Regions from separate parts of the Enterobacter oligotrophicus genome, predicted to be linked through region 2. Evidence: predicted binding sites of a transcription regulator. Region 2 holds the regulator's gene; each other region holds the start of a gene.
The links. The regulator LexA, encoded in region 2, represses DNA repair genes until DNA is damaged. The targets are predictions, from matches to a motif close to TNCTGTATGTACATACAGNA.
Positions count from the first base shown of each region.

Region 1 (10,398 bases), 1.3 Mb from region 2:
CGATGCCCAGCGTCAGCATCCATTTGTGGCGTTTATACAGGGCAAGATACGGGAGTAAGGCGCGCATCAAATGTCCTCCTGACGATTCGCCAGCAGGGTGGCAAACGGCCCCTGCGCAGCAACGAGAGAGGCGTAATCGCCTTGCTCAACAATACGACCATTTTCCATCACCCAAATTTGATCCCAGTCGGCAATGCCTTCCAGCTGGTGCGTGACCATCAGGGTGGTTTGCCTGCGCGAAGCCGCGTTAAGCGCATCCATTACACGTTTCTCACTGTGCGCATCCAGGCTCGCGGCGGGTTCATCCAGCAGCATAAGCTGGCAGGGATTCAACAGCGCACGGGCAACAGCCACGCGCTGCGCCTGCCCAACGGACAGTCCGGCGGATTGATCGCCAACCACGGTATCCACACCCTGCGGCAGCAGCGGTAGAAACTCGCTGACCCAGGCGCGATCGAGCACCGATTGCAACTCATCTTCTCGCGCATCAGGGCGCGCCAGCAGCACATTTTCACGCAGCGTGGCAGCAGGAAGCTGTGGGTTTTGCCCCACCCAGCTTAGCTGTTTACGCCAGGCCTCAGGATCAAGCTCACTGAGTTCCGTTTTGTTAATGCGAAGGGAACCGGTGTAGGCCATAAAGCCAGAAAGGGTATTGAGCAGCGAGCTTTTCCCGGAGCCGCTGGTGCCCACCAGAACCACACGTTGTCCGGCTGGCAGGGTAAAGTTCATAGGGCCTGCCAGCACTTTTCCCTCTGGCGAGAGAATAGAGAAATCCCGCGCTTCAATGGTCACAGGCTCCTGGGCGTTCAGGGTCACTTCACCACGTGCCGGGTGCGCCAGCGGCGTTTCAAGGAACGTTTTCAGGCTGTCGGCTGCGCCAACGGCCTGCGCTTTGGCATGATAAAACGTGCCGAGATCGCGAAGCGGCTGGAAAAATTCCGGTGCCAGGATCAGCGCAAGGAAACCAGCAGAAAGGGTGACTGCCGTACCGTAGTGGCCGAAATCCAGCGCTCCGAGGTAAGAGAAGCCAAAATAGACCGCCACCAGGGCAATCGACAGTGAGGTAAAGAATTCAAGAACGCCAGATGACAAAAACGCCAGACGTAACACTTCCATGGTGCGCTGGCGGAAATCCTGTGAGGCCAGGCGGATGTTTTCGGTTTCCGCTTCACCACGGCCAAATATACGCAGGGTTTCCATGCCGCGCAGACGGTCAAGGAAATGACCGCTTAAACGCCCCAGAGCAAGGAAGTTACGGCGGTTGGCATCTGCGGCACCCATCCCAACCATCGCCATAAACAGTGGGATCAGCGGGGCGGTGCCCAGCAAAATCAGCGCAGCGGCCCAGTTGACAGGGAAAATAGCGATCACAATCAGCAGCGGAACGAATACAGCCAGCGCCATCTGTGGCAGATAGCGGGCGTAGTAGTCATGCATATCGTCGATCTGCTCAAGGATCAGCGTAGCCCAGCTTCCGGCAGGCTTACCCTGAATCCACGCTGGCCCCGCCTCCTGAAGACGGTCAAGCACCTGGCGGCGAATTTCATAGCGAATATGTTGTCCGGCATGAAAACCAACACGCTCACGCAGCCATACGACCCAGGCGCGCAGCACAAAGACCAGGACCAAAATGATAAACGGCAGCAGCAGCGCTTCGCGCGGGATGTTCTCCATAATCATATGATTAAGAATGCGGGCCAGCAGCCATGCCTGGGCAACAATCAACAGACCACTGACAAATCCCAGAAGTCGGGAAAAGGTAAGCCAGCGGCGGGATAGAACGCTTTGCTGTTTTAGCCAGCGTGTTAACTCTTGTTGACGGGTTTTTTCCATTGCGTATTTTGCAGGTGACGTTATAAGAAATTAGACAACTGCATGTTACACGTGACCAAAAATAAAGGCGACCTGTGGCCGCCTTTATTTACGTTTGTTACTGACTTGTAAAGATTATTTGGCTTGTTCAGCCAGCCCATCCAGGTAGCGTTCAGCATCCAGAGCGGCCATACAGCCAGTGCCTGCGGAGGTGATTGCCTGACGATAAATATGGTCCATCACGTCGCCTGCGGCGAACACGCCAGGAATGCTGGTCTGGGTCGCATTGCCGTGGATACCGGACTGCACTTTGATGTAGCCGTTTTCCAGCTCCAGTTGACCGTCGAAGATTGCCGTGTTCGGGCTGTGGCCGATCGCCACAAACAGGCCCGCCACTTCCAGCGTTTCCACGTTGTCGGTGTTCTGCGTATCGCGAATACGCAGACCCGCCACGCCCATCTGATCGCCAGTCACTTCTTCCAGTGTACGGTTGGTGTGCAGCACGATGTTGCCGCTCGCCACTTTATCCATCAGACGTTTGATCAGGATCTTCTCGGCACGGAAGGTGTCACGGCGGTGGATCAGGTGCACTTCAGAGGCGATGTTCGCCAGGTAGAGCGCTTCTTCCACTGCGGTATTGCCGCCGCCGATGACCGCGACTTTCTGATTGCGGTAGAAGAAACCGTCGCAGGTTGCACAGGCAGACACGCCGCGGCCTTTGAATGCCTCTTCTGACGGCAGGCCGAGGTAACGGGCTGATGCGCCAGTGGCAATGATCAATGCGTCACAAGTGTATTCACCGTTGTCGCCTGTCAGACGGAACGGACGGTTCTGCAGATCGACCTTGTTAATGTGGTCGAACAGAATTTCAGTTTCGAATTTGGTTGCATGCTCGTGCATACGTTCCATCAGCAGCGGCCCGGTCAGGTCGTTCGGGTCGCCTGGCCAGTTTTCCACTTCAGTGGTGGTGGTCAGCTGACCGCCTTTTTCCATACCGGTGATTAATACCGGTTGCAGGTTAGCGCGTGCAGCATAGACCGCCGCGGTATATCCCGCAGGTCCAGAACCAAGGATTAGCAGCTTACTGTGTTTGGCCGTGCCCATGAGATCCCCATTGTTGTTGGCAGACATTTGGCTGGATTGTAGGGAATTTGTTGCCGTAAAAAAAGAGCACAGCAATTTTGATATCAATATGTGCAATAGACGCCGACGATGAATGGAGCGCTATAACATAACGATTTCTACTGAAAACCGGTCGTTTATAAGGCAATAAAATGATGATTAATACGCGACCGTAATGAATATCCGGCATGTTGTACTAAAAATCGATGTTTTGCTTTGACAATCCCCTGCGCTTTTGCGAAAACATTCAAGGAAGAAAAAAAACCGCGTTAACCGTGTGCCGCATAGGCATGCACGTAAATGCCATTTTTACCGGGTCAGTGAAATCTACGCATGGCGTGGACAGACGCCATACGTGATGTCGGTGACTGCCTTCGGGCAACGGTCTTCTTACCAACAGAACCCGAATCCGCATCGCGTCTAACACATAACCAGGCGATGTGATGAATAACGGGTACAGGCTCTGAACAGTGATGTGCACAGGGTCCAGGCAGGAGTAGGGAAGGAATACAGAGAGACAATAATAATGGTAGATAGCAAGAAGCGCCCTGGCAAAGATCTCGACCGTATCGATCGTAACATTCTTAATGAATTGCAAAAGGATGGGCGTATTTCCAACGTCGAGCTTTCAAAACGTGTGGGACTTTCCCCGACGCCGTGCCTTGAGCGTGTGCGCCGACTGGAAAGACAGGGTTTTATTCAGGGCTATACGGCTCTGCTGAACCCGCATTATCTGGATGCCTCACTTCTGGTATTTGTTGAGATTACTCTGAATCGTGGTGCGCCGGATGTGTTTGAGCAATTTAACGCTGCTGTACAGAAACTTGAAGAAATTCAAGAGTGTCATCTGGTTTCCGGTGATTTCGACTACCTGTTGAAAACCCGTGTGCCAGACATGTCCGCCTACCGTAAGCTGCTGGGTGAAACCCTGCTGCGTCTGCCAGGCGTGAACGACACCCGTACTTATGTGGTGATGGAAGAGGTCAAACAGAGCAATCGTCTGGTTATTAAGACGCGCTAACACGGAACAGGTGCAAAATCAGCGTAGTTTGATTACACTCCTGTTAATCCATACAGCAACAGTGCCGGGGAACCCCGGCGCTGTTGTCCGTTTTAGCAAACAGGCAGGACATGCCTGATACCTGGAGAGCCTTTCTTGAGCCAGGAATATACCGAAGACAAAGAAGTCACATTATCGAAACTAAGCAGCGGACGTCGCCTCCTTGAGGCGTTGCTGATCGTTATTGCCCTTTTTGCCGTCTGGCTGATGGTCGCCTTACTCAGTTTCAATCCCTCAGATCCCAGTTGGTCACAAACCGCATGGCATGAGCCTATCCATAATTTAGGCGGCATTCCTGGTGCCTGGCTTGCGGATACCCTCTTTTTCATTTTCGGTGTGATGGCCTATACCATTCCCGTCATTATTATTGGCGGATGCTGGTTTGCCTGGCGTCATCGACAGAACGATGACTACATCGATTACTTTGCCGTTTCATTGCGCCTGATAGGCGCGCTGGCATTGATCCTCACCTCCTGTGGGCTGGCGGCTATCAATGCTGATGATATCTGGTATTTCGCCTCCGGCGGCGTGATCGGCAGCCTGCTGAGTACCGCGCTGCAACCGATGCTCCACAGCAGCGGCGGCACCCTTACGTTGCTTTGCATCTGGGCGGCCGGGTTGACGCTGTTCACCGGCTGGTCGTGGGTGAGCATCGCTGAGAAGATCGGCAGCTTTATCCTCAATATTCTCACCTTTGCCAGTAACCGTACCCGCCGCGACGATACATGGGTCGATGAAGACGAGTATGAAGATGAGTACGAAGAGGATGATGACGCGCCTGTTGAGCGTCGCGAATCTCGTCGCGCCCGCATTCTGCGCGGTGCGCTGGCGCGTCGTAAACGCGTCGCTGAAAAATTCGCCAATCCGTTAGGTCGTAAAACCGATGCGGCACTTTTCTCCGGCAAACGCATGGATGACGAAGAGCACATTGAGTACCGCACCTCGGGGGCTGCCCTTGATCCTGACGATGTTCTTTTCTCTGGCAGCCGTGCGATGCCTGGCGATTACGACGAATACGATCCGTTGTTAAATGGCCATTCGGTTACTGAACCTGTGGCGGCTGCCGCAGCGGCCACTATGGCCACGCAGGCTTATGCTGCCCCTGTGGAAGCCGTCATGCCTTCCGCGCAGGTTCCTGCACCCGAATCTGCCATTCAACAACCACAGATTGACTGGCAGACTGCACCAGGTGTCCATACGCCGGAGCCGACGATTGCGCCTGAGCCAGAAAGCTATGTGCCCGTTCAGCAGGAGCAGTGGCAGCAGCCTTATCAGCCGGAGCCGCAGGAATATCCGCAGTATGAGGAGCCTGTTGCTCAGCCGTATCAGGAGCATGCGCCTGAGCCGGTTGAACCTGTGCAACCGTATGTCGCGCCACAGCCTGAACCCGAAGTGGTGGAAGAGGCGAAACCGTCGCGTCCGCCAATGTACTATTTTGAAGAGGTTGAAGAGCGTCGCGCCCGTGAGCGCGAACAGCTGGCGGCCTGGTATCAGCCAGTGCCTGAACCGCTTCAGGAGCCTGTCACCAGGGCTCCGACCGTTTCCGTTCCGCCAGTCGACCCAACACCTGCGGTTGCTCCTGTGGCTGAAAGCGTGAAGCAAGCCACTGCAACAGCTGCGGCTGCTGCGCCGGTGTTTAGCCTGGCAGCCGGTGGCGCGCCACGCCCACAGGTGAAAGAGGGGATTGGCCCGCAGCTGCCGCGCCCTAACCGCGTTCGCGTTCCGACGCGCCGTGAGCTGGCCTCTTATGGCATTAAATTGCCCTCCCAGCGTATGGCTGAAGAGAAAGCGCGTGAGCCTGAGTACGAAGATGACACTGATGAACTGCAGCAGGATGAACTGGCGCGCCAGTTCGCCGCGCAACAGCAACAGCGGTATGGTGAAGAATACCAGCATGATGTGCAGCACCATCAAGCCCACCAGGATGACGATGAGGCGGCCGAGGCGGAATTAGCGCGTCAGTTTGCTGCAACCCAGCAGCAACGCTATTCCGGTGAACAACCTGCCGGTGCGAACCCGTTCTCACTGTCCGATTTTGAATTCTCGCCAATGAAAGATCTGGTGGATGATGGCCCGAGCGAGCCGTTGTTCACCCCGAGCGTGATGCCTGAAGCCGAACCGGTGCGCCAGCAACCTGCGCCACAGCCGTATGCTCAGCCACAACAACCGGCTCCGCAGGCATATGCACAGCCACAACAGCCACCGCAGTTCCAGCAGCCTCAGGCACAGCCGCAGGAAAGCCTGATTCACCCGCTGCTGATGCGTAACGGTGACAGCCGTCCGCTGCAACGTCCAAGCACGCCGCTGCCGTCGCTGGATCTGTTAACGCCTCCGCCGGCAGAAGTGGAGCCTGTTGATACGTTTGCGCTTGAGCAGATGGCCCGACTGGTGGAAGCCCGTCTGGCAGACTTCCGTATCAAAGCGGATGTGGTGAACTATTCTCCTGGTCCGGTGATTACCCGTTTCGAGCTCAATCTGGCACCGGGTGTAAAAGCAGCTCGTATTTCTAATTTGTCACGTGACCTGGCGCGTTCGCTGTCGACCGTTGCGGTGCGTGTGGTGGAAGTGATCCCAGGCAAGCCGTATGTAGGCCTGGAGCTGCCGAACAAGAAACGCCAGACCGTCTACCTCCGTGAAGTGCTGGATAATACCAAGTTCCGTGATAACCCATCCCCGTTGACCGTGGTATTGGGTAAAGATATCGCAGGCGATCCGGTGGTGGCCGATCTCGCGAAAATGCCTCACCTGCTTGTCGCGGGTACGACCGGTTCCGGTAAGTCCGTCGGTGTGAACGCCATGATCCTGAGCATGCTCTATAAAGCGCAGCCGGAAGATGTGCGTTTCATCATGATCGACCCGAAAATGCTGGAACTTTCAGTATATGAAGGCATTCCGCATCTGTTGACGGAAGTTGTGACCGACATGAAGGACGCTGCTAACGCCCTGCGCTGGAGCGTCAATGAGATGGAGCGTCGCTATAAGCTGATGTCGGCGCTGGGTGTGCGTAACCTTGCCGGGTATAACGAGAAAATCGCTGAGGCGGCGCGTATGGGGCGTCCAATTCCGGACCCATACTGGAAGCCGGGCGACAGCATGGATGCCCAGCATCCGGTGCTGGAAAAACTGCCTTACATCGTTGTGCTGGTGGATGAGTTCGCCGACCTGATGATGACCGTCGGTAAGAAAGTGGAAGAGCTGATTGCTCGTCTGGCGCAGAAAGCACGTGCGGCGGGTATTCACCTTGTGCTGGCGACGCAGCGTCCGTCTGTGGATGTCATCACCGGTCTGATTAAAGCAAACATCCCGACCCGTATCGCGTTTACCGTATCGAGCAAAATTGACTCACGTACTATCCTTGACCAGGGCGGCGCGGAGTCGCTGCTGGGAATGGGTGATATGCTCTATTCCGGCCCGAACTCTACCTCTCCGGTACGTGTTCACGGCGCGTTTGTTCGCGATCAGGAAGTTCACGCGGTCGTACAGGACTGGAAAGCACGTGGTCGTCCGCAATACGTTGATGGCATCACCTCCGACAGCGAAAGCGAAGGCGGCGGCGGTGGCTTCGACGGCGGCGAAGAGCTGGACCCGTTATTCGACCAGGCGGTTAACTTCGTGACTGAAAAACGTAAAGCGTCCATCTCCGGCGTGCAGCGTCAGTTCCGTATCGGCTACAACCGTGCAGCGCGTATCATCGAACAGATGGAAGCGCAGGGCATTGTGAGCGAGCAGGGACATAACGGTAACCGTGAGGTGCTGGCACCACCGCCGTTTGATTGACCGCGTTCTGATTGCAAAGAAGGGTAAATCAGCCAAAATTAAGCATTTTCTTCTATCACCTGCCTGCGGGCAGGTCCAGAATGGAAGACGGAACCCCCACATCGGGAAGACGTATTTTAAGGAATGACAATGAAAAAATTCGCCATCGCCTGTGCATTTCTCACCAGTTTTGTTGCCAGCAGCGTCTGGGCTGATGCAGCCAGCGACCTTAAAAGCCGACTGGATAAAGTGAGCAGCTTCCACGCCAGCTTCACGCAGAAAGTGACTGATGGCAGCGGTAACGCGGTGCAGGAAGGTCAGGGGGATTTGTGGGTGAAACGCCCAAATCTGTTTAACTGGCACATGACCCAGCCGGATGAAAGCATCCTGGTGTCTGACGGTAAAACCCTGTGGTTCTTCAACCCGTTTGTTGAACAGGCGACCGCGACCTGGCTGAAAGATGCGACCAGCAACACGCCGTTTATGCTGATCGCCCGTAACCAGTCCAGCGACTGGCAGCAGTACAACATCAAGCAGAACGGGGATGAGTTTGTCCTGACGCCAAAAGGCAGCAACGGCAACCTGAAGCAGTTCACCATCAATGTGAGCAGCAACGGTACAATTAATCAGTTCGGTGCGGTTGAGCAGGACGATCAGCGCAGCAGCTATCAGCTTAAATCGCAGCAAAACGGCGCTGTTGATGCATCGAAATTCACCTTTACCCCGCCGCAGGGCGTAACGGTGGATGACCAACGTAAGTAAGAGGCGTGAGTGAGCAACCTGTCGCTCGATTTTTCAGATAATGCGTTTCAACCTCTGGCCGCGCGTATGCGGCCAGAAAATTTAGCGCAGTACATCGGCCAGCAGCACCTGCTGGCTGCGGGGAAACCTTTGCCGCGCGCCATTGAGGCCGGGCATCTTCACTCGATGATCCTCTGGGGGCCACCTGGGACCGGCAAAACGACCCTCGCTGAAGTGATCGCCCGCTATGCCAACGCGGACGTTGAGCGCATCTCGGCGGTGACGTCGGGTGTGAAGGAGATCCGCGAGGCGATAGAGCGCGCGCGTCAGAACCGCAATGCCGGACGTCGAACTATCCTCTTTGTGGACGAAGTCCACCGCTTCAATAAGAGCCAGCAGGATGCTTTCCTGCCCCACATTGAAGACGGCACGATTTTTTTCATCGGTGCCACCACTGAAAACCCGTCTTTCGAACTCAACTCAGCGCTGCTTTCCCGTGCGCGCGTTTACCTGCTTAAATCGCTAACCACGGAAGATATCGAAAAGGTTCTGACGCAGGCGATGGACGACAAAGCACGCGGCTATGGCGGGCAGGATATCGTTTTGCCGGATGAGACGCGCCGGGCGATTGCAGAACTGGTTAACGGCGATGCGCGCCGGGCGCTGAATACGCTGGAAATGATGGCCGATATGGCTGAAGTGGATGATTCCGGCAAGCGCGTGCTGAAACCTGAACTGCTCACCGAAATTGCCGGTGAACGCAGCGCGCGTTTCGATAACAAAGGCGATCGTTTTTACGATTTGATCTCTGCGCTGCATAAATCTGTGCGCGGCAGCGCGCCGGATGCGGCGCTCTACTGGTACGCGCGTATTATTACCGCAGGCGGCGATCCGTTATATGTAGCGCGTCGCTGTCTGGCGATTGCGTCTGAAGATGTGGGTAATGCTGACCCGCGCGCCATGCAGGTCGCGATCTCCGCCTGGGACTGTTTCACCCGTGTTGGGCCAGCAGAAGGCGAGCGCGCCATTGCGCAGGCGATTGTCTATCTGGCCTGTGCGCCGAAAAGTAATGCGGTGTATACCGCCTTCAAAGCGGCGATGTCAGATGCGCGTGAACGCCCGGACTATGATGTGCCGGTTCATCTGCGCAATGCGCCGACCAAACTGATGAAAGAGATGGGCTACGGGCAGGAGTATCGCTACGCCCACGATGAGCCGAATGCCTACGCTGCCGGTGAAGAGTATTTCCCGCAAGAAATGGCACAAACACGCTATTATCACCCTACAAACAGAGGTCTTGAAGGCAAGATTGGCGAAAAGCTCGCCTGGCTCGCCGGACAGGATCAAAATAGCCCTATAAAACGCTACCGTTAGCGCGATCGTTGCGGTAATGTTGGCAATGTATCTCTGTGGCCGCAGGCTGTGGCCACTTTTCCCTATTTTAATTCGATAAGCACAGGATAAGCATGCTCGATCCCAATCTGCTGCGTAATGAGCCAGACGCAGTCGCTGAAAAACTGGCACGCCGGGGCTTTAAGCTGGATGTAGATAAGCTGCGCGCTCTTGAAGAGCGTCGTAAAGTTCTGCAGGTACAAACTGAAAATCTGCAGGCAGAGCGTAACTCTCGATCGAAATCCATCGGCCAGGCGAAAGCGCGCGGGGAAGACATTGAGCCATTACGCCTGGAAGTCAACAAACTGGGTGAAGAGCTGGACCAGGCGAAAGCTGAGCTGGACGTTCTTCAGGCCGAAATTCGTGATATCGCTCTGGCGATCCCGAACATTCCTGACGACAGCGTCCCGGTCGGTAAAGATGAAAACGATAACGTTGAAGTGAAACGCTGGGGCACGCCTCGCGAGTTCGACTTCGAGGTGCGCGATCACGTGACGCTGGGTGAAATGCACGCG
Region 1 covers NZ_AP019007.1:4,098,361-4,108,758, forward strand. Annotated here, with positions in the region: gene cydC (heme ABC transporter ATP-binding protein/permease CydC) at 1-67, opposite strand, end outside; gene cydD (heme ABC transporter permease/ATP-binding protein CydD) at 67-1,833, opposite strand; gene trxB (thioredoxin-disulfide reductase) at 1,948-2,916, opposite strand; gene lrp (leucine-responsive transcriptional regulator Lrp) at 3,461-3,955, shown strand; gene EoCCA6_RS19635 (DNA translocase FtsK 4TM domain-containing protein) at 4,091-7,771, shown strand; gene lolA (outer membrane lipoprotein periplasmic chaperone LolA) at 7,901-8,512, shown strand; gene rarA (replication-associated recombination protein RarA) at 8,522-9,865, shown strand; gene serS (serine--tRNA ligase) at 9,958-10,398, shown strand, end outside.
Region 1: a site for LexA is predicted at 3,994-4,013, ahead of EoCCA6_RS19635 (DNA translocase FtsK 4TM domain-containing protein). Genes of this name have one in related genera too.

Region 2 (10,398 bases):
CGTCTTCGCCTGAGTGGCAAGCCGTTAATACTGACGGAGCTTTTTTTACCGGCGTCGCCGTTGTACTAAGAGGAAGAGAAAATGGAGTGGAGTCTGACGCAGAATAAGCTGCTGGCCTATCACCGCTTAATGCGTACTGATAAACCCATTGGCGCATTGCTGCTGCTGTGGCCGACCTTATGGGCGCTGTGGGTTGCAACGCCTGGCCTGCCGCCGCTGTGGATACTGGCGGTATTTGTGGCGGGCGTCTGGCTGATGCGTGCAGCGGGCTGCGTGGTGAACGACTATGCGGATCGGAAATTTGACGGGCACGTCAAACGTACCGCCAGCCGTCCTCTGCCGAGTGGGCAGGTCACTGAGAAAGAGGCCCGGACGCTGTTTGTGGTGCTGGTGCTGCTTTCGTTCCTGCTGGTGTTAACGCTCAACACCATGACCATCCTGCTCTCCGTTGCTGCGCTGGCGCTCGCCTGGGTCTACCCGTTTATGAAGCGCTATACCCATCTTCCGCAGGTGGTGCTGGGTGCGGCGTTCGGCTGGTCGATTCCGATGGCGTTTGCTGCCGTTAGCGAATCTGTACCGCTCAGTTGCTGGCTAATGTTCCTGGCGAATATTCTCTGGGCTGTCGCTTACGATACACAGTATGCGATGGTCGATCGTGACGATGACCTGAAAATTGGCATCAAATCGACCGCCATTCTGTTTGGCCGTCATGACAAACTGATCATCGGTATCCTGCAGGTGGCGGTGCTGGTGCTGATGGTGGTGATTGGTCGTCTGAACGGGCTGAACTGGGCGTTTTACTGGTCGGTGCTGGTGGCGGGGCTGCTGTTTGCGTACCAGCAAAAGCTGATCGCGAAGCGCGAACGTGAAGCGTGCTTTAAAGCGTTTCTGAATAATAACTACGTCGGGCTGGTGCTGTTTCTGGGGCTGGCGATGAGTTACTTCTCATAAAAAAGCCGGGTGGCAGCTTCGCCTTACCCGGCCTACGATTTAGCAGAACATGTAGGCCGGGTTAGCGTTAGCGCCACCCGGCTTTTAACGTCACTCGCCCTGCGTCGCACTCTCGATCGTTAAACGCACATCCGACGTAATCAGGTCTGCCAGCATCTGGTAAACCTTCAGCGTCTCTTCCGGCTCGGCATCGCCCGTATCACTGATAAACCCTTCATCACGCAGCGTCAGCACCAGAGAACTGAATACCGCTTTATCGAAGAATTCCGGTGCGTTAATGCCGTGCAGAACGGACAGGCGCTGTGCCAGCGTCCGGCTCTCTTTTTCCAGCGTTCCGCGGTTGATGGACGGGTTCGCGCTCAGCAACCAGAAGGTGATCGCATAACGCTGCAGCGTTTCGCGCGCACCGGCCGCCAGCAGTTGCAGGGTACGAGAGCGCGATGGATTGATGTTCAGCTCATCGTTGTTGATGGTGATAAGCCCCTGACGGCGCATCTCTTCCATCATTTTATTAAGCTCTACCGCCAGCTCATCTTTACTCCAGCGCAGGAACAACTCCGCTTTCAGCATCGGATAGATGGCCTCAATGTGGCGCAGCAGCTCCTGACGCGAAATACGACGATGCTGGGTAATGATGGCCGCCATTAAAGATGGCAGCATCAACATATGCGTAATGTTGTTGCGATAGTAGGTCATCAGCACCGCCTGCTCGCGCGGCAGAATGATGATGTCACCAATCGTATCTTTCTCGACCTCAAACTTGTTCATCTGCAGCGCGTGATCGATAAGCTCGCTGGCAGTCGCAGACGGCACGGTAGAGTCGATGGAATACGGCACGTTACGCATGATGTCCAGGTAGCAATCAAGCTGCTCGGTCAGTTGCTCACGCGTCAGTGAACGCTGGCGTGAGGCCAGCAGCGCGGTACAGCACAGGTTCATGGCGTTTGCCGCACCTGCGTTGTTAATACGCACCATCAGCTCAGCAGCAATGCCATTAACCGTTGGCGTCAGCCAGGCCGGGCGTACTGCTTCGATAGGATCGATAGACTCGCGCCACTCCGGGACATGATTGTTCAGGTACGTCATCAGCGGCATTGGCTCGCCAAAGTTCACGTAGCCCTCGCCGAGGTTGCGCAGCTTGCTCAGGCCGCGCAGCATTTGCGGCAGGCTCTCTTTTTCTTTGGTCGCACCGCGCAGCTCTTTGGCGTAGGTACCTACTTCCATCACGTGCTCATAGCCGATGTAAATGGGCACCAGCGTGATCGGACGGGTTCCACCGCGCAGCATCGCCTGGATGGTCATCGACAGCGTGCCGGTCTTCGGATCGAGCAGACGACCGGTACGGGAGCGGCCGCCCTCCACGAAATATTCAACGGAATAACCGCGGCTAAACAGCTCGCCGAGATATTCACGGAAAACGGTGGAGTAGAGCTTGTTGCCCTTAAAGGTACGACGAATAAAGAATGCACCCAGCCGACGGAAGATCGGGCCTGCCGGCCAGAAATTCAGGTTGATACCGGCAGCGATGTGCGGCGGCACCAGCCCCTGGTGATACAACACGTAGGAGAGCAGCAGATAGTCCATGTGACTGCGGTGGCAAGGTACATAGACAATCTCGTGGCCGTCGTGCGCCAGCTGACGCACGCGCTCGGCGTTGTGGACGTTAATGCCCTGATAGAGGCGGTTCCACGTAAAGCCCAGGATACGATCGGAGAGACGAATCATCTCGTAGGAGAAGTTCGCGGCGATCTCTTCCATCAGCGCGATGGCATTCTGCTGTGCTTTCTCGTGCGAAATTTTCTTGCTGCGCGCTTCGTCTTCTACCGCGCGGGCAATCGCTTTGGAGGCCAGCAGCTTATTGAACAGATCCTGACGTGCCGGGAGGCGTGGGCCTACAGCAGCCAGACGCTGGCGGGCAAAGTGCATACGCGCCACGCGCGCCAGTTTCTGCGCGATGATCTTGTCGGTGCCGTGCTCGTCCGCCATGCGGCGCAGCGAGACGGAAGGGGAGAAACGCACGAAGCTGTCGCGCCCCAGCCAGGAGACAGCGAAAAACTTCTGGATGCCGTTAAGCATGCGCAGCGGTGGATTCTCTTCGCCTTTTTCGCGACCCGGACGGCGACCGAACATCACGGAGACCGGCACCATCTGCACATCCAGATCGGGATTGCTGCGGTGCAGATCGAGGTAGTCGTGGAACAGCTTGATGGACTCTTCTTTCGGCGTGTAATAGGTAAACACGCGCGGCCCGCCGTGAATAAACACGTAGCGTGGCAGCAGAGTACCGTCAACTTCCAGCGGTTCAAGCGGATCAGGTAAATCATGCGCCAGACACTGGGCGCGAAGCGTCAGCAAGTCAGCCTTCGAGTTATAAGGCAAAACGTACATAATAGGGCGTGATGTATCGAGCCCTAATTCCAGCGCGGGTTCTGCTGGGATAGACTTACTTTTTACCAGGACGCTTAATGGTAAATTAAGTAATTTGTAGTAAATTCGTGGCCAGCCGGACATAAACGATGTAAAGCCTCTGGTTAATAATGCAATTGCGGCGCAAGGATAACAGAAAGCGCGCAAAATTTCTGTTGTTACCCGTCATACTTCAGGCGGCAGCAAAACGTGCTGTCGCTATAGTTACTGACGCTATTTCCAATAAAAGGTTCTTTTAATGGCCAATAATACCACCGGGTTAACCCGAATCATCAAAGCTGCCGGCTATTCATGGAAAGGTTTCCGTGCCGCGTGGGTCAATGAAGCCGCTTTTCGCCAGGAAGGGGTCGCCGCTATCGTCGCGGTTGTTATCGCCTGTTTCCTTGATGTTGATGCTATAACCCGCGTTCTTCTCATTGGCTCTGTGCTTCTGGTGATGATAGTGGAAATTCTCAATAGCGCTATTGAGGCTGTTGTTGACCGTATTGGTTCTGATTTCCATGAGCTTTCTGGCCGCGCGAAAGACATGGGATCTGCTGCTGTGCTGCTGGCGATTATCACGGCGGCTATTACTTGGGTCACGCTGCTTTGGTCACATTTCCGATGAGCCTCGAGAAATAATTAAGTCCCTGGTTTTTTGTGCAGTTTTTGGTTCCAAAATCGCCTTTGACTGTATATACTCACAGCATAACTGTATATACACCCAGGGGGCGGAATGAAAGCGTTAACGACCAGGCAGCAAGAGGTGTTTGATCTCATTCGGGATCATATCGGCCAGACGGGTATGCCACCCACGCGTGCGGAAATCGCGCAGCGTCTGGGCTTCCGTTCTCCAAACGCTGCCGAAGAACACCTTAAAGCGCTGGCGCGTAAAGGCGTGATTGAGATTGTCTCTGGCGCGTCGCGCGGCATTCGTCTGCTGGTGGAAGAAGAGACGGGCATCCCACTGGTGGGCCGTGTTGCTGCGGGTGAACCTTTGCTGGCACAGCAGCATATCGAAGGCCACTATCAGGTTGATCCTGGTATGTTCAAGCCGAGCGCCGATTTCCTGCTGCGCGTCAGTGGGATGTCGATGAAAGATATCGGTATTCTTGATGGCGATCTGCTGGCGGTTCACAAAACCCAGGATGTGCGCAACGGCCAGGTTGTGGTTGCGCGTATTGATGACGAAGTCACGGTTAAGCGCCTGAAAAAACAGGGTAATACCGTGCAGTTGCTGCCGGAAAACAACGAGTTTTCCCCGATTGTGGTGGATCTCCGCGAGCAGAGTTTCTCCATTGAAGGTCTTGCTGTTGGCGTTATCCGCAACGGTGAGTGGCTGTAATCTCTTCCTGACAGGCTGCGGCACCTCCGCAGCCTGATTCATTTTTCTGTCCCGGTATTTTTTCATGTCACTGCTGACGGCTTCAGATAAAGCATTGTGGCGTCTTGCGCTGCCGATGATTTTTTCCAATATCACCGTTCCTCTGCTGGGGCTGGTGGATACGGCGGTGATTGGGCATCTGGACTCCCCGGTATACCTCGGCGGCGTGGCGATTGGCGCGACGGCGACCAGCTTCCTCTTCATGCTCCTGCTCTTTTTGCGTATGAGTACCACGGGCCTGACGGCACAGGCGTATGGTGCGAAAGATCCGTTACGGCTGGCGCGTGCACTGGTTCAGCCGCTCATTCTGGCGCTCGGCGCTGGCGCATTGATCGTTTTGTTGCGAACCCCGCTGATTGATCTGGCGCTCCATATTGTGGGTGGCAGCGAGGCGGTGCTTGAACAGGCGCGGCGCTTCCTGGAAATTCGCTGGCTTAGCGCGCCCGCTTCACTGGCGAACCTGGTTTTGCTCGGCTGGTTGCTGGGGGTTCAGTATGCCCGCGCGCCGGTCATCCTGCTGGTGGTGGGAAACCTTCTGAACATCGTACTCGACCTGTGGCTGGTGATGGGTCTGCATATGAACGTGCGGGGAGCCGCGCTGGCGACGGCGATAGCCGAATACGGCACCTTGCTCATCGGGCTGTGGATGGTCTGGCGCGTGCTGGCCATGCGTGGTATCTCCCTCGCCATGCTGAAAACCGCGTGGCGTGGCAACATTCGCAAGCTGCTGGCGCTCAACCGCGACATCATGCTTCGCTCGCTCCTGCTACAACTCTGTTTTGGTGCGTTGACCGTTTTTGGAGCACGTCTTGGGCCAGAAATTGTCGCGGTGAATGCCGTGCTGATGACATTGTTAACCTTTACCGCTTACGCGCTGGATGGTTTTGCCTATGCCGTTGAGGCGCACTCCGGGCAGGCCTATGGCGCTCGTGAAAGCGGCCAACTTCGCGAAGTCTGGCGCGCGGCCTGCCGTCAGGCGGGCATGGTCGCACTGGCATTTGCCCTGCTGTATGCCTGCTTTGGCGGGCATATTGTTGCCTTACTCACCACGTTACCGACGCTGCGAGAACTGGCGGGCCACTACATCATCTGGCAGGTGATCTTACCGGTTGTCGGTGTCTGGTGTTATTTGCTGGATGGCATGTTCATTGGTGCGACGCGGGGAACAGAGATGCGCAACAGCATGGCGGTTGCCGCGGCAGGTTTTGGGCTGACGCTGCTCACGGTTCCGTATCTGGGCAACCATGGTTTATGGCTGGCGCTCGCGGTCTTTCTCTCACTGCGGGGACTTTCGCTGGCAGTTATCTGGCACCGCCACTGGCAAAATAACACCTGGCTTCCCTCCCGCCACGATATATCGTAACGGTTAAAGATTCCGAATATAAAAACAACAGCCGAATCCTTAACTACAATAATAATCACGTCCAGCAGAAAAGAACGTAGCGGACGATACTCATAGACGCTTAACACGAGGACACGATTATGAATAAAGACGAAATCGGCGGCAACTGGAAGCAATTCAAAGGTAAAGCGAAAGAACAGTGGGGTAAGCTGACGGATGACGACATGACCGTTATCGAAGGTAAGCGCGATCAGCTTGTCGGGAAAATTCAGGAACGCTACGGTTACGAAAAAGATCAGGCGGAAAACGAAGTCAAAGACTGGGAAACCCGTAACGACTACCGCTGGTAACCGGCGAACTACCCGCAACGACTCCCTGAGGGCGGCCATAAGCCGCCTTTTCTTTTGCTGTTAGCGCGGTTTTTTCTTCACGATAATAGAGTGATCGTGCTGACATGCGTCCTGATGACTGCAGGATTCCACTTCCACGCATGCAGAGCACAACCCGTGCGCTTCAATCACGTTATGACGCAGGGCAAAGCCCATTCTGGCGGCCAGTGAGTGCATAATATCTTCAACGCCCTCCGCACCTTCTTCCTTCACCACGCCACAGCGATCGCAGATGAACATGGCCGAAGTATGGGTTGGCTGATCGAACAGATGGCACAGCACATAGCTGTTGGTGGATTCCACCTTATGCACAAAACCCTGCTCCAGCAGGAAGTCCAGCGCGCGGTAAACGGTCGGCGGCTTGGCCTGCGGTTCGCTTTCGCGCAGAAGGTCGAGCAAATCGTAGGCGCTAATCGCCCCTTGCTGAAGGCTCATCAGACGCAACACTTCAAGGCGCTGCGGGGTCAGGCGCACATTGCGTTGCGCACACAGCTTTTCAGCTTGCGCTAACAGCTCGTTTGTGGACTTATCCATTTAGCACCTCGGATGTAATAGGGCGGCAAACCCTTACTTTATCATGTTCTGCTAAAAACACCGAGATCCGCCAGGCTGTGCTATACCTGTCGCATTGCAATTCGGGAAATAAGACCATGAAAAGACCTGACTGTATTCGGCACTGGCGCGATGTGGAAGGCGCGGATGATTCAACCTATCCCGACAGTGATGAGCTTTTTTCCATTGGTGCTCCGCTGGCCCGCAAGCTGGGCCTGGGTCGCATTGGCATTCATCATGAACGCCTTCCGCCGGGGCGACGCACCTCTTATCCTCATGCAGAAAGTGACGAAGAGGAGTTTGTCTACGTGCTGGAAGGGTATCCCGAGGCCTGGATTAACGGCTATTTATGGAAGCTGGAACCCGGCGACAGCGTGGGTTTCCCCGCCGGGACGGGTGTGTGCCACACCTTTATCAATAACACCGATGAAGAGGTGCGTTTACTGGTTGTCGGGGAGGCTAATAAAAAGCACAACCGCATTTACTACCCGCTGAACCCGGTATATGCCGCGACGCGTGAGGATCGCTGGGTTGACCATCCCCCGCAGTTTTTTGGCCCGCACGATGGAAAACCTGGGCGAAAATAATTTCCTCTTCTATAAATATTGAGGGCCGTCACAAATTACAACAGGCCATATAAGGAATTTAACTTAAGGAAATAGCGGGTCTTTTTGTACTTATTCACAGCAATAGTTCGCGCCTGTTTGAGTGATAACAGACAGGGGTTATTTCATAACAGACTATAAGACGAGCATACTGTGAAAAAACATTTTAAATTTTCGGTGGTTAGCATCGCTGTCTCCTTATTTATGGCAAATCAGGCGGGGGCAGCCAATACCTGGACAGAGTCACGCAGTGACGCGATGGGGGGGACGGGCGTGGCGGCAGGCAGCTATGGCAGCGGGGCGTTAATCAACCCGGCCTTGCTGGCTAAAGCGAAGCCTGACGATGATGTGACGGTAATTCTGCCTTCTGTTGGCGCGCAGATCACGGATAAAGACAATCTTCAGGACGAGATCGATAATATCAACGATAAAATCAATCACTATCAGGATGTGATTGATAACCTTACGCCCGCTGAAATCATTACTAACCCGTTAGGTTCAATTAACCAGTTCCAGGGCGCGGCGAAAGATCTTGCTGATGAGCTGGATTATCTCAAAGGCAAAACCGCACGCGCCACGGCAGGTGCAGGCATTGCCGTGAGTATTCCTAACGATGTGCTTTCTGTCGCTTTTATGGCAAAAGGTTATGCCCACGGACGCGTCAGCTCCTCTATCGACCAGCAGGATATTGATTATCTGCGCGGCATTCAAAATAGCGATGCGGTGGCGGCTGGTGTCGCGCTGGATGCCGCAGTTAACGGCACCGATCAAATTACCAAAAACCTCAACTCAACGGCGTCTGGCCGGGCGGCGATTGTCTCCGACTACGGTATTGCGGTTGCCCGTCAGTTCGATCTCGGTGGCATCCCGGTTTCAGTGGGCGTCACGCCAAAATTGCAAAAAACCTGGGTCTATAATTACACGACCTCGATTTACGATTACGACAGTAACAAGTGGAACGACAGCCGCTACCGTACGGACGACACCGGCTTTAACGTTGATGCGGGTATTGCTGCCGATTTCGGTGAAAACTGGACGGTAGGCGTGAGCGGACAAAACCTGATGTCTCGCGATATCGATACCAAAGATGTTCGCATCCGCAACGGTCGCACGGGTGAGGTAGTGAGTTATAAAGACACGTACCAGATCCGTCCGCTGGTGACGGCCGGTGCCGCCTGGCATAACGATCTGGTGACGCTCACCGCAGATAGCGATCTGACCGAAACCAAAGGCTTTAAGAGTGAAGATACCTCGCAGTACGCAGGCGTAGGTGCCGAGGTCACACCGCTGAGCTGGCTGGCCGTCCGTGCCGGTTTCCGTGCGGATATGAAAGGGAACGACAGTAATGTCTTTACCGGCGGTGTCGGTTTTGCGCCGTTTAACACCGTGCATGTTGACCTGATGGGTCTGTACGGCGAGGATGAAACCTGGGGCGCGGGTGCGCAGCTGAGTATGACGTTCTAACATGCACCGGAGGCGATGCGCCTCCGGCTTTTCTTTGTGCTATAGTAGCGCCCCTTTTCCACCAGATGCTTAAAACTTCGCCATGTCGTCAGAATTGCAGACCACTTTCCCCGCACACCGTTTCTCCATTGCGCCGATGCTCGACTGGACGGACAGACACTGCCGCTACTTCCTGCGCCAGCTCTCCCGCCATACGCTGCTGTACACCGAAATGGTGACCACGGGTGCAATTATTCACGGTAAGGGCGACTATCTGGCCTATAGCGAAGAAGAACATCCGGTTGCCCTGCAACTGGGGGGCAGCGATCCGGCTGCGCTGGCGCAGTGCGCGAAGCTGGCGGAAGAACGCGGCTACGACGAGATCAACCTGAACGTCGGCTGTCCTTCCGACCGTGTACAAAACGGTATGTTTGGCGCGTGTCTGATGGGGAACGCCCAACTGGTGGCGGACTGTATCAAGGCCATGCGTGACGTGGTTTCCATTCCGGTGACGGTCAAAACCCGTATCGGTATTGACGACCAGGACAGCTACGAATTCCTGTGCGATTTCATCAACACTGTGGCCGGAAAGGGCGAGTGCGAGATGTTTATCATCCATGCGCGTAAAGCCTGGCTTTCTGGCCTCAGCCCGAAAGAGAACCGTGAAATCCCGCCGCTGGATTACCCGCGCGTGTATCAACTGAAGCGTGATTTCCCGCACCTGACAATGTCGATTAACGGCGGCATTAAGTCGCTGGACGAGGCCAAAACCCATCTGGCACACATGGATGGCGTGATGGTCGGGCGCGAGGCGTACCAGAACCCTGGCATTCTGGCGACGGTCGATCGTGAAATTTACGGCGTTGAAGGTGCAGACACCGATCCAGTTGCGGTAGTGCGTGCTATGTATCCCTACATTGAGCGCGAGCTGAGCAACGGCACGTATCTTGGACATATCACTCGCCATATGCTCGGCCTGTTCCAGGGTATTCCTGGAGCGCGTCAGTGGCGTCGCTACCTGAGCGAGAATGCGCATAAAGCCGGCGCGGATATCGAGGTGCTGGAGCACGCGCTGCGCCTGGTCGCCGATAAGCGTTAAATTTCGCTAAAAGATCGTCAAATTCACCACGCCCTGCAAAATCTTGCGGGGCGTTTTTCTTTTATAACAAGAGCTTAGTTTTGGCATGCTTTTTGTAATGATCGATGCATCATTCGGGAACTCGTGGGAGAGCACCATGCTGGAACTACTTTTTGTGATTGGCTTTTTTGTCATGCTGATGGTCACGGGCGTTTCGCTGCTCGGCATTTTGGCCGCGATCGTTGTGG
Region 2 covers NZ_AP019007.1:2,778,700-2,789,097, forward strand. Annotated here, with positions in the region: gene ubiC (chorismate lyase) at 1-69, shown strand, start outside; gene ubiA (4-hydroxybenzoate octaprenyltransferase) at 82-951, shown strand; gene plsB (glycerol-3-phosphate 1-O-acyltransferase PlsB) at 1,042-3,462, opposite strand; gene EoCCA6_RS13295 (diacylglycerol kinase) at 3,617-3,985, shown strand; gene lexA (transcriptional repressor LexA) at 4,094-4,702, shown strand; gene dinF (MATE family efflux transporter DinF) at 4,767-6,104, shown strand; gene EoCCA6_RS13315 (CsbD family protein) at 6,224-6,433, shown strand; gene zur (zinc uptake transcriptional repressor Zur) at 6,494-7,006, opposite strand; gene EoCCA6_RS13325 (cupin domain-containing protein) at 7,123-7,611, shown strand; gene EoCCA6_RS13330 (conjugal transfer protein TraF) at 7,834-9,093, shown strand; gene dusA (tRNA dihydrouridine(20/20a) synthase DusA) at 9,176-10,171, shown strand; gene pspG (envelope stress response protein PspG) at 10,308-10,398, shown strand, end outside.

Region 3 (10,398 bases), 540 kb from region 2:
TTTAAACAGGCGACCGCGCGTTTGTGCATGGGCGAGCGTGTTAAGATCAATCGAGCCTGCTGCGCGCCACTGCTGAATGCCGAGCCAAATCAGGTATGCCGCACCAGCCCATTTCAGCACTTCAAAGGCCAGCACCGAGCGGGAGAATAACGTACCCAGACCAATCCCCACCAGCACGATGTGAATGCCCAGCCCGGTCTGTAAACCGGCGATGGACGCTACCGCGCCGCGATAGCCGTGGTTAATGGACGTGGTCATGGTGTTGATTGCGCCAGAGCCTGGTGAAAGGCTAAGGATGATGGATGTCAGCAGGTAAGCGAACCACCACTCGAAGGTCATTTGAAACTCCCGAATCGTCTGTTTTTATGCCACAATACGCTATTGTTACGTCATTTTGTGACCGGTTACGAAAAAAACTATATTCCCTGGATTACGGGGGGTGGAAACCCAATGTTTCAGCAGAAAAAGGACTGGGAAACACGAGAAAACGCATTTGCTGCTTTCTCTATGGGGCCGCTGACCGACTTCTGGCGGCAGCGTGAGGAAGATGCGTTTACGGGCGTAGGTGATATTCCGGTACGCTTTGTTCGTTTCCGTGATGAGAAAAACGATCGGGTGATCGTGGTCTGCCCTGGGCGTATCGAAAGCTACGTGAAATATGCCGAACTGGCCTATGACCTGTTCCATCTGGGCTTCGATGTGTTGATTATCGACCATCGCGGTCAGGGGCTTTCTGGTCGCTTGCTGTCGGACACCCATCGTGGCCACGTGGATAATTTTAGCGATTATGTCGACGATCTGGCTGCTTTCTGGCAGCAGGAAGTTGAGCCGGGCCCGTGGCGTAAGCGGTACATTCTTGCGCACTCCATGGGCGGCGCGATTTCGACGCTGTTTTTGCAGCGCCACGAGCACCAGTGTGATGCCATTGCGCTTACCGCGCCGATGTTCGGCATCGTGATCCGCTTACCTGACTGGATGGTGCGTCATATTCTCGACTGGGCTGAGGGCCATCAGCGCATTCGGGAAGGGTATGCCATTGGCACAGGACGCTGGCGCGCGCTGCCGTTTGCTATCAACGTGTTAACCCACAGTCGGCAGCGTTACCGCCGTAATCTGCGTTTTTATGCTGATGAACCGCGCCTGCGCGTCGGCGGCCCCACCTGGCACTGGGTGCGGGAGGGCATTCTTGCTGGCGAGCATGTGCTGGCAGGTGTTGGTGATGACGACACGCCGACGCTCCTGATTCAGGCAGAAGATGAACGTGTGGTCGATAACCGCATGCATGACCGCTTTTGTGAACTCCGCGCCGCTGCCGGACACCCTTGTGAAGGGGGTAAACCGCTGGTCATAAACGGCGCGTACCATGAGATCCTTTTCGAAAAGGACGCTATGCGCTCAGTCGCGCTCAACGCCATTGTTGAATTTTTCGACAGGCATAACTGATTATTGTTTTACCACCAGAGGTTGAAATCCCTATGTACCAGGTTGTTGCATCTGACTTAGATGGCACGCTGCTTTCCCCCGACCACACCCTGTCGCCTTACGCGAAAGAAACCTTAAAACTTCTGACAGCCCGTGGCGTAAACTTTGTGTTTGCCACCGGCCGCCACCACGTGGACGTGGGGCAGATCCGCGATAATCTGGAGATCAAATCGTACATGATCACCTCCAACGGTGCGCGTGTACACGACACGGATGGCAACCTGATCTTTACCCACAACCTGGATCGCGACATCGCCGCCGACCTGTTCGGTGTGGTGCATAACAATCCGGATATCGTCACCAACGTTTACCGCGACGACGACTGGTTTATGAACCGCCACCGTCCGGACGAAATGCGTTTCTTCAAAGAAGCCGTATTTAACTATTCCCTGTACGAACCGGGCCTGCTGGAGCCGGAAGGGATCAGTAAAGTGTTCTTTACCTGCGAAAGCCACGAAGAACTTCTGCCGCTGGAACAAGCGATCAACGCTCGCTGGGGCGACCGTGTTAACGTGAGTTTCTCCACGCTGACCTGTCTGGAAGTGATGGCGGGCGGCGTTTCCAAAGGCCACGCGCTGGAAGCGGTGGCGAAGCGTCTGGGCTTCGAGCTGAAAGACTGCATCGCCTTTGGCGACGGCATGAACGACGCCGAGATGCTCTCCATGGCGGGCAAAGGCTGCATCATGGCGAATGCGCATCAGCGTCTGAAAGATTTGCACCCGGAGCTGGAAGTGATCGGCACTAATGCTGACAACGCGGTACCTAAATATCTGCGCAAACTGTTCCTTGAATAATCTTCATTTGCTTGTTTATTGTTCAGTTGTCAACTAAAGAGTTCGCTACAATGCCTGTCCTTCTTCCTGAGAGACAAGCATTGTGGCGCTACTCATTATCACCACTATCCTGTGGGCCTTCTCCTTTAGCCTGATTGGCGAATACCTTGCCGGTTCGGTCGACAGCTACTTCTCGGTGCTGATGCGCGTAGGGCTGGCGGCGCTGGTATTCCTGCCGTTCCTGCGTACCCGCGGACAATCGCTGCAAACGATTCTGCTGTACATGCTGGTGGGTGCGATGCAGCTCGGCATCATGTATCTGTTCAGCTTCCGGGCTTACGTCTACCTCTCCGTCTCGGAATTCCTGCTCTTTACCGTGCTCACGCCGCTCTATATCACGCTGATTTACGATGTGCTCAGCAAGCGTCGTTTGCGCTGGGGGTATCTGCTGAGCGCTGCGCTGGCGGTGATTGGTGCGGCGATTATTCGCTACGACAAAGTGAGCGATCACTTCTGGACCGGGCTGATGTTCGTCCAGCTCGCCAATATTAGCTTCGCTATCGGGATGGTGGGCTACAAACGTCTGATGGAGACCCGCCCGATGCCGCAGCATAACGCGTTTGCCTGGTTCTACATGGGCGCGGCGATCGTCGCGGTGGTGGCGTGGTTTATGCTTGGCAACCCGCAAAAACTGCCGACCACTTCCGTGCAGTGGGGCATTCTGGTCTGGCTGGGCGTGGTGGCTTCCGGGCTGGGGTACTTCATGTGGAACTACGGCGCTACCCAGGTAGACGCCGGTACGCTGGGGATCATGAATAACGTACATGTGCCTGCCGGGCTACTGGTGAACCTCGCCATCTGGCAGGAACAGCCGCACTGGCCGAGCTTCCTTATTGGGGGAGCGGTGATCCTGGCTTCGCTGTGGGTGCATCGCCGTTGGGTCGCTCCGCGCTCCGCACAAACGGAAGGTGATCGCAGGCGTGGTTCCGCGCTGAGCGAATAAACGCTTCTGTGATCGGCTGACGCTGCTCGCCATCGCGCACGGCGGCGTACAGCCGGCTCCACAGTCCTTCTCCCAGGGTTTTGGTGACCACCAGGCCCTGGCGTTCAAAACTCTCCACCACCCAGTGCGGCAGCGCCGCGATGCCCATTCTGGCGGCAACCATCTGAATCAACAGCAGGGTGTTATCCACGCTTTTCAGCTGTGGGCTGATGCCTGCGGGCTGCAGGAAATGACGCCAGATATCCAGGCGACTGCGTTGTACCGGGTAAATCAGCAGCGTTTCTGTCGCCAGATCTTCCGGCGTAATGCGCGTTTTAGCGGCCAGCGGATGATCCGGAGCCAGCACCAGGCGCACTTCAAAATCAAACATCGGCGAGTAGTGCAGACCGCTGCGCGGCAGAATGTCAGACGTCATCACCAGATCCAGCTCGCCCTGCTGGAGCGACGGCTGTGGGTCGAACGTCACGCCGGATTTAAAGTCCATTTCCACCTGCGGCCATCTCTGGCGGAAGTTTTCAAGCGCGGGAGTTAACCACTGGATACAGCTGTGGCACTCAATAGCGATACGCAGTTTAGTTTGCTGCGGCTCGTTGCAGGACTGCAGGGCGCTGGCAATCTGCGGCAACACCTGGTTCGCCAGCTGCAGCAGGATCTCACCCTGAGGCGTAAACCGCAGAGGCTGACTTTTACGGACAAAAAGACGAAAGCCGAGGCGTTGTTCCAGATCGCTGAACTGGTGAGAAAGGGCAGACTGGGTCTGGTGCAGCGTGGCCGCAGCCGCTGCGAGCGAACCGCAGTTCCGCAACGCCTGGAGCGTTTTCAGGTGTTTTATCTCGATCATGAAAGTCCTTCACTTCGCCATGAACATTTTGCGCTTGAGGAATATACAGTACCTGCCAATTATAGATGTGTAAACATCTGGACGTCTAAATAACAAATTTCTCAAGGGGCATACCATGACAATTCGCAATCACACCCTCGGTTTCCCTCGCGTTGGCTTGCGTCGTGAGCTGAAAAAAGCGCAAGAAAGCTACTGGGCGGGTAACGCCACCCGTGAAGAACTGCTGGCGGTGGGACGCGAGCTGCGCGCCCGTCACTGGGATCAGCAAAAACAGGCGGGCATTGACCTGCTGCCAGTGGGCGATTTCGCCTGGTACGACCATGTTCTGACCACCAGCCTGCTGCTTGGCAACGTGCCGGCTCGTCATCAGAACAAAGATGGATCGGTGGATATCGATACCCTGTTCCGCATTGGCCGTGGCCGTGCGCCAACGGGTGAGCCAGCGGCAGCAGCGGAAATGACCAAGTGGTTTAACACCAACTATCACTATATGGTGCCGGAGTTCGTGAAAGGTCAGGAGTTCAAACTGACCTGGACCCAGCTGCTGGATGAAGTGGACGAAGCGCTGGCGCTGGGCCACCAGGTGAAACCCGTGCTGCTCGGGCCAGTAACCTATCTGTGGCTGGGTAAAGTGAAAGGCGAGCAGTTTGACCGTCTCAGCCTGCTGAACGATATTCTGCCGGTCTACAAACAGGTGCTGATCGAGCTGGGCAAACGTGGCATTCAGTGGGTGCAAATCGATGAGCCTGCGCTGGTACTGGAGCTGCCGCAGGCGTGGCTTGATGCCTTCAAACCGGCGTATGACGCGCTCACCGGTCAGGTGAAGCTGCTGCTGACCACCTATTTCGAAGGCGTAACACCGAACCTCAGCACCATCACCACGCTGCCGGTTCAGGGGCTGCACGTTGATCTGGTTCACGGCAAAGACAATGTCGCTGAACTGCATAAGCGACTGCCGGAGGAGTGGCTGCTCTCAGCGGGGCTGGTCAACGGCCGTAACGTCTGGCGCGCCGATCTGACAGAGAAATACGCGCAGATTAAAGACATCGTCGGCAAACGTGAACTCTGGGTGGCCTCGTCCTGCTCCTTGCTGCACAGCCCGATCGATCTGAGCGTTGAAACCCGTCTGGATGCGGAAGTGAAAAGCTGGTTCGCCTTCGCTCTGCAAAAATGTGAAGAGCTGGCGCTGCTGCGCGACGCGCTGAACAGCGGCGACACGGCGGCGATTACCGGATGGAGCGCACCGATCCAGGCGCGTCGTCACTCGGCTCGCGTACACAATCCTGCGGTCGAAAAACGTCTGGCGGCCATCACCGCCCAGGACAGCCAGCGTCAAAGCCCCTATGAGGTACGCGCTGAAGCCCAGCGCGCCCGCTTCAACCTGCCAGCGTGGCCGACCACCACCATCGGCTCCTTCCCGCAAACGACCGAGATCCGCGGCCTGCGTCTGGACTTCAAAAAAGGCAATCTGGATGCAGCCAACTACCGCACCGGCATTGCCGAACATATCAAGCAGGCGATTATCGAGCAGGAGCGCTTAGGTCTGGACGTGCTGGTGCACGGTGAAGCCGAGCGTAACGACATGGTGGAATACTTTGGCGAACATCTGGACGGCTTCGTCTTTACCCAGAACGGTTGGGTGCAGAGCTACGGCTCCCGCTGCGTAAAACCGCCGGTAGTGATTGGCGACGTCAGCCGCCCGGAAGCGATCACCGTGGAGTGGGCGAAGTATGCCCAGTCTCTGACCGACAAGCCGGTAAAAGGCATGCTGACCGGCCCGGTGACGATTCTCTGCTGGTCGTTCCCGCGTGAAGACGTGACCCGTGAAACCATCGCCAAACAGATTGCGCTGGCGCTGCGTGATGAAGTGGCGGATCTGGAAGCAGCAGGCATTGGCATCATCCAGATTGACGAACCGGCACTGCGCGAAGGGCTTCCGCTGCGCCGCAGCGACTGGGATGCGTACCTGAAGTGGGGCGTGGAAGCGTTCCGTATCAACGCGGCGGTCGCAAAGGACGACACGCAGATCCACACCCACATGTGCTACTGCGAATTTAACGACATCATGGATTCCATTGCCGCGCTGGATGCGGATGTGATCACCATCGAAACCTCACGTTCGGACATGGAGCTACTGGAGTCGTTCGAAGAGTTCGACTACCCGAACGAAATCGGGCCGGGCGTGTATGACATTCACTCCCCGAATGTCCCGAGCGTCGAATGGATTGAGGCGCTGCTGAAAAAAGCCGCCCAGCGCATTCCGGCGGAACGCCTGTGGGTGAACCCGGACTGTGGCCTGAAAACCCGTGGCTGGCCGGAGACGCGCGCGGCGCTGGCGAATATGGTGAAGGCGGCGCAGAATCTGCGTCAGGCTTGATGAAATGCAGGCCCGGTAAGGCGTAGCCGCCACCGGGCTTTTATTTTTACGCTTTCTTGCCACCGTACTGGCTGAACCACGCCAGCATCCGCTGCCAGCCATCTTTGGCAGATTCTGCGTGGTAGCTCGGACGATAGTCGGCATTAAACGCGTGTCCGGCATCCGGGTACACCACGATCTCCGCCTTCGCGTTTGCCGCGCGCAGCGCCTGGCGCATCGTCTCGACCGTATCAAGCGGGATGCCAGTGTCCTGGCCGCCATAAAGTCCCAGCACCGGAGCATTCAAATCCGTCGCGATATCAACAGGTTGCTTCGGTGAGTTCAACGTCTTTTCCCCCACCAGCTTGCCGTACCAGGCGACGGCGGCTTTGAGCTGCGGATTGTGCGCAGCATACAGCCAGCTTATGCGTCCACCCCAGCAGAAGCCCGTGACCATAAGACGGTGCGGGTCGCCGCCGTTGCGTGCCGCCCAGCTGGCAACGTGGTCCAGGTCGGCCAGCACCTGTGCGTCCGGCACTTTGCTGACCAGGTTGCTGAACAGCGTCGGGATATCGCTGTAATCGTTCGGATCGCCCTGACGGAAATAAAGCTCAGGCGCAACGGCCAGGTAACCTTCCAGCGCCAGACGACGGCAGAGGTCGCGAATATGTTCGTGAACGCCAAAAATCTCCTGAACCACAATCACGATCGGCAGCGGACCGCCTGCCGATTTTGGCCGCGCGTGGTAAGCAGGCATATTCTCCCCCTGCGAGGGAATAGACGTCTCACCTGCAGTAATGGCTTCTTCAGGCGTTGAGACGATGGTGGAAGCATGCGGAGCCGCAGCAGGTGCAAAACCGGTTTTTTCAGTCATGGCATTCTCCGTACCAATGAGTTAGCGCAAAGGTAAATATAGTCACCAGGTTAACAACCCACAGTGCCTTATACAGTCTATCTTTTGTGCAGCATCCCACGATATAACTTGTTAATGTGATGTAAATCACTATTTTGTGGAAATTAACTGCAATCATTTTCATTCATGGTGAGTTTCATCACGAAATTAAGCCCTTTGCTTCTGTAAAGTACCGTTTTACTTCTTCTGACTAACCGACCCACAGAGGAGTCACCTATGTCCAAGTCTGATGTTTTTCATCTCGGCCTCACTAAAAACGATTTACAAGGGGCTACGCTGGCTATCGTCCCTGGCGATCCGGAGCGTGTGGAAAAGATCGCCGCGCTGATGGATAAGCCGGTCAAGCTGGCTGCCCATCGTGAATTCACCACCTGGCGTGCAGAGCTGGATGGCAAAGCGGTGATCGTGTGCTCTACCGGTATCGGCGGCCCGTCTACCTCTATCGCCGTGGAAGAACTGGCACAATTGGGCATTCGTACTTTCCTGCGAATCGGTACTACCGGTGCGATTCAGCCGCACATTAATGTGGGCGACGTGCTGGTGACGACCGCGTCCGTGCGTCTGGACGGTGCCAGCCTGCACTTTGCACCAATGGAATTCCCGGCAGTGGCGGATTTCGAATGTACCACTGCGCTGGTTGAAGCCGCGAAATCTGTGGGCGCAACCACCCACGTGGGCGTCACTGCATCCTCTGATACCTTCTACCCTGGCCAGGAGCGCTACGATACCTTCTCTGGCCGCGTGGTGAGCCGCTTCAAAGGCTCTATGGAAGAGTGGCAGTCCATGGGCGTAATGAACTACGAAATGGAATCTGCAACCCTGCTGACCATGTGCGCAAGCCAGGGTCTGCGTGCCGGTATGGTGGCGGGCGTTATCGTCAACCGTACCCAGCAGGAGATCCCGAACGCTGAAACCATGAAGCAGACCGAAAGTCATGCGGTGAAAATCGTGGTGGAAGCGGCTCGCCGTCTTATCTAGTCCTCCCTTTCAAGATAAAAGGCCGGCGCGTTCGGCCTTTATTTTTTGCGTAGCGCCTCGCAGGAAAACCCTTTCAAACTGGACGTTTATACAGCACAATTCTATTTTGTGCGGTAATACGTTGATGCAGGGGGCATTGTGGATCTCTCAATCCTGATTTATGCGGTGATTGCGCTGGTGGGCGTGGCGATAGGGTGGCTGATTTCAGGTTATCAGCATGCGCAGCAGAAGGCCGATCAACTGGCAGAGCGCGAGGAGATAGTTGCCGGGTTAAGTGCGGCAAAACAGCAGCTTGCTCTGAGCGATCACTGGCGTGATGAGTGCGAACTGCTTAACAATGAACTGCGCAACCTGCGTGACATCAACACCTCGCTGGAGGCCGATCTGCGCGAAGTGACCACCCGTCTCGAATCCACCCAGTTGCATGCGGAAGACAAAATCCGCCAGATGATCAACAGCGAGCAGCGCCTCAGCGAGCAGTTTGAGAACCTCGCCAATCGCATTTTTGAGCACAGCAACCGCCGCGTCGACGAGCAAAACCGTCAGAGTCTTAACAGCCTGCTGACACCGCTGCGCGAACAGCTGGACGGTTTTCGTCGTCAGGTGCAGGACAGCTTTGGTCAGGAGGCGCGTGAGCGCCACACCCTGGCACATGAAATTCGCAATCTCCAGCAGTTGAACGCGCAGATGGCACAGGAGGCGGTCAACCTGACCCGTGCACTGAAAGGAGACAACAAAACCCAGGGAAACTGGGGTGAAGTCGTCCTGACGCGCGTGCTGGAAGCCTCTGGTCTGCGTGAAGGGTACGAATATGAAACGCAGGTCAGCATCGAAAACGATGCCCGTTCGCGGATGCAGCCGGATGTGATTGTGCGTCTGCCGCAGGGTAAAGACGTGGTGATTGATGCCAAAATGACGCTGGTGGCCTACGAGCGCTATTTTAATGCCGAAGACGATTACACCCGTGAGTCGGCGTTGCAGGAGCATATTGCCTCCGTGCGTAATCACATTCGTCTGCTGGGCCGGAAGGATTATCAACAGCTTCCAGGTCTCCGCTCGCTCGACTATGTCCTGATGTTTATCCCGGTAGAGCCTGCATTCCTGTTGGCGCTCGACAGACAGCCCGAACTGATCACCGAAGCGTTAAAAAATAACATTATGCTGGTCAGCCCTACCACGCTGCTGGTGGCGTTACGTACCATTGCCAACCTGTGGCGCTATGAGCACCAGAGCCGTAACGCACAGCAGATTGCTGACCGGGCCAGCAAGTTGTACGACAAAATGCGTCTCTTCGTGGACGATATGTCCTCGGTTGGGCAAAGCCTGGATCGCGCGCAGGATAACTATCGTCAGGCGATGAAAAAACTCTCCTCCGGGCGCGGCAACCTGCTGGCGCAAGCCGAGGCATTTCGTAGCCTGGGCGTGGAAGTGAAACGCGAGATTAATCCGGAATTGGTCGAACAGGCAACGGCTCAGGACGAGGAGTTTCGCCTTCGCGCAGGAGAGGGTGAGCAAAAGACAGACAACAAAGACAACGATTTAGCGGCGGATTTATCGCCAGAAGAGCAGCCGACGCGTTTCTTTCGCGGTGGTTGAAACGTAGGGCAAACGCGCCCAATCTGTTACACTTCACGAACATTTGACTGATTAGCAGGCTCTGAGATGGTTGACGATTCACAAGACACGACGCACTTTGGCTTTCAGACTGTCGCCAAAGCGCAGAAGGCTGACATGGTGGCCCACGTATTTCATTCCGTGGCGGCGAAGTACGATGTGATGAATGACTTGATGTCGTTCGGCATTCATCGCTTGTGGAAGCGCTTCACCATTGACTGTAGCGGCGTGCGTCGCGGACAAACGGTGCTGGATCTGGCAGGTGGCACCGGCGACCTGACGGCGAAATTCTCCCGTCTGGTGGGTGAAACCGGCCGCGTGGTGCTGGCAGATATCAACGATTCCATGCTGAAAATGGGACGCGAGAAACTGCGTAACATCGGCGTGGTGGGTAATGTGGAATATGTGCAGGCAAACGCGGAAGCGCTGCCGTTCCCG
Region 3 covers NZ_AP019007.1:2,243,629-2,254,026, reverse strand. Annotated here, with positions in the region: gene rhtB (homoserine/homoserine lactone efflux protein) at 1-339, opposite strand, end outside; gene pldB (lysophospholipase L2) at 451-1,443, shown strand; gene yigL (sugar/pyridoxal phosphate phosphatase YigL) at 1,476-2,276, shown strand; gene EoCCA6_RS10840 (carboxylate/amino acid/amine transporter) at 2,359-3,258, shown strand; gene metR (HTH-type transcriptional regulator MetR) at 3,146-4,099, opposite strand; gene metE (5-methyltetrahydropteroyltriglutamate--homocysteine S-methyltransferase) at 4,215-6,476, shown strand; gene EoCCA6_RS10825 (dienelactone hydrolase family protein) at 6,523-7,329, opposite strand; gene udp (uridine phosphorylase) at 7,585-8,346, shown strand; gene rmuC (DNA recombination protein RmuC) at 8,485-9,942, shown strand; gene ubiE (bifunctional demethylmenaquinone methyltransferase/2-methoxy-6-polyprenyl-1,4-benzoquinol methylase UbiE) at 10,009-10,398, shown strand, end outside.
Region 3: a site for LexA is predicted at 4,131-4,150, ahead of metR (HTH-type transcriptional regulator MetR). Genes of this name have one in related genera too.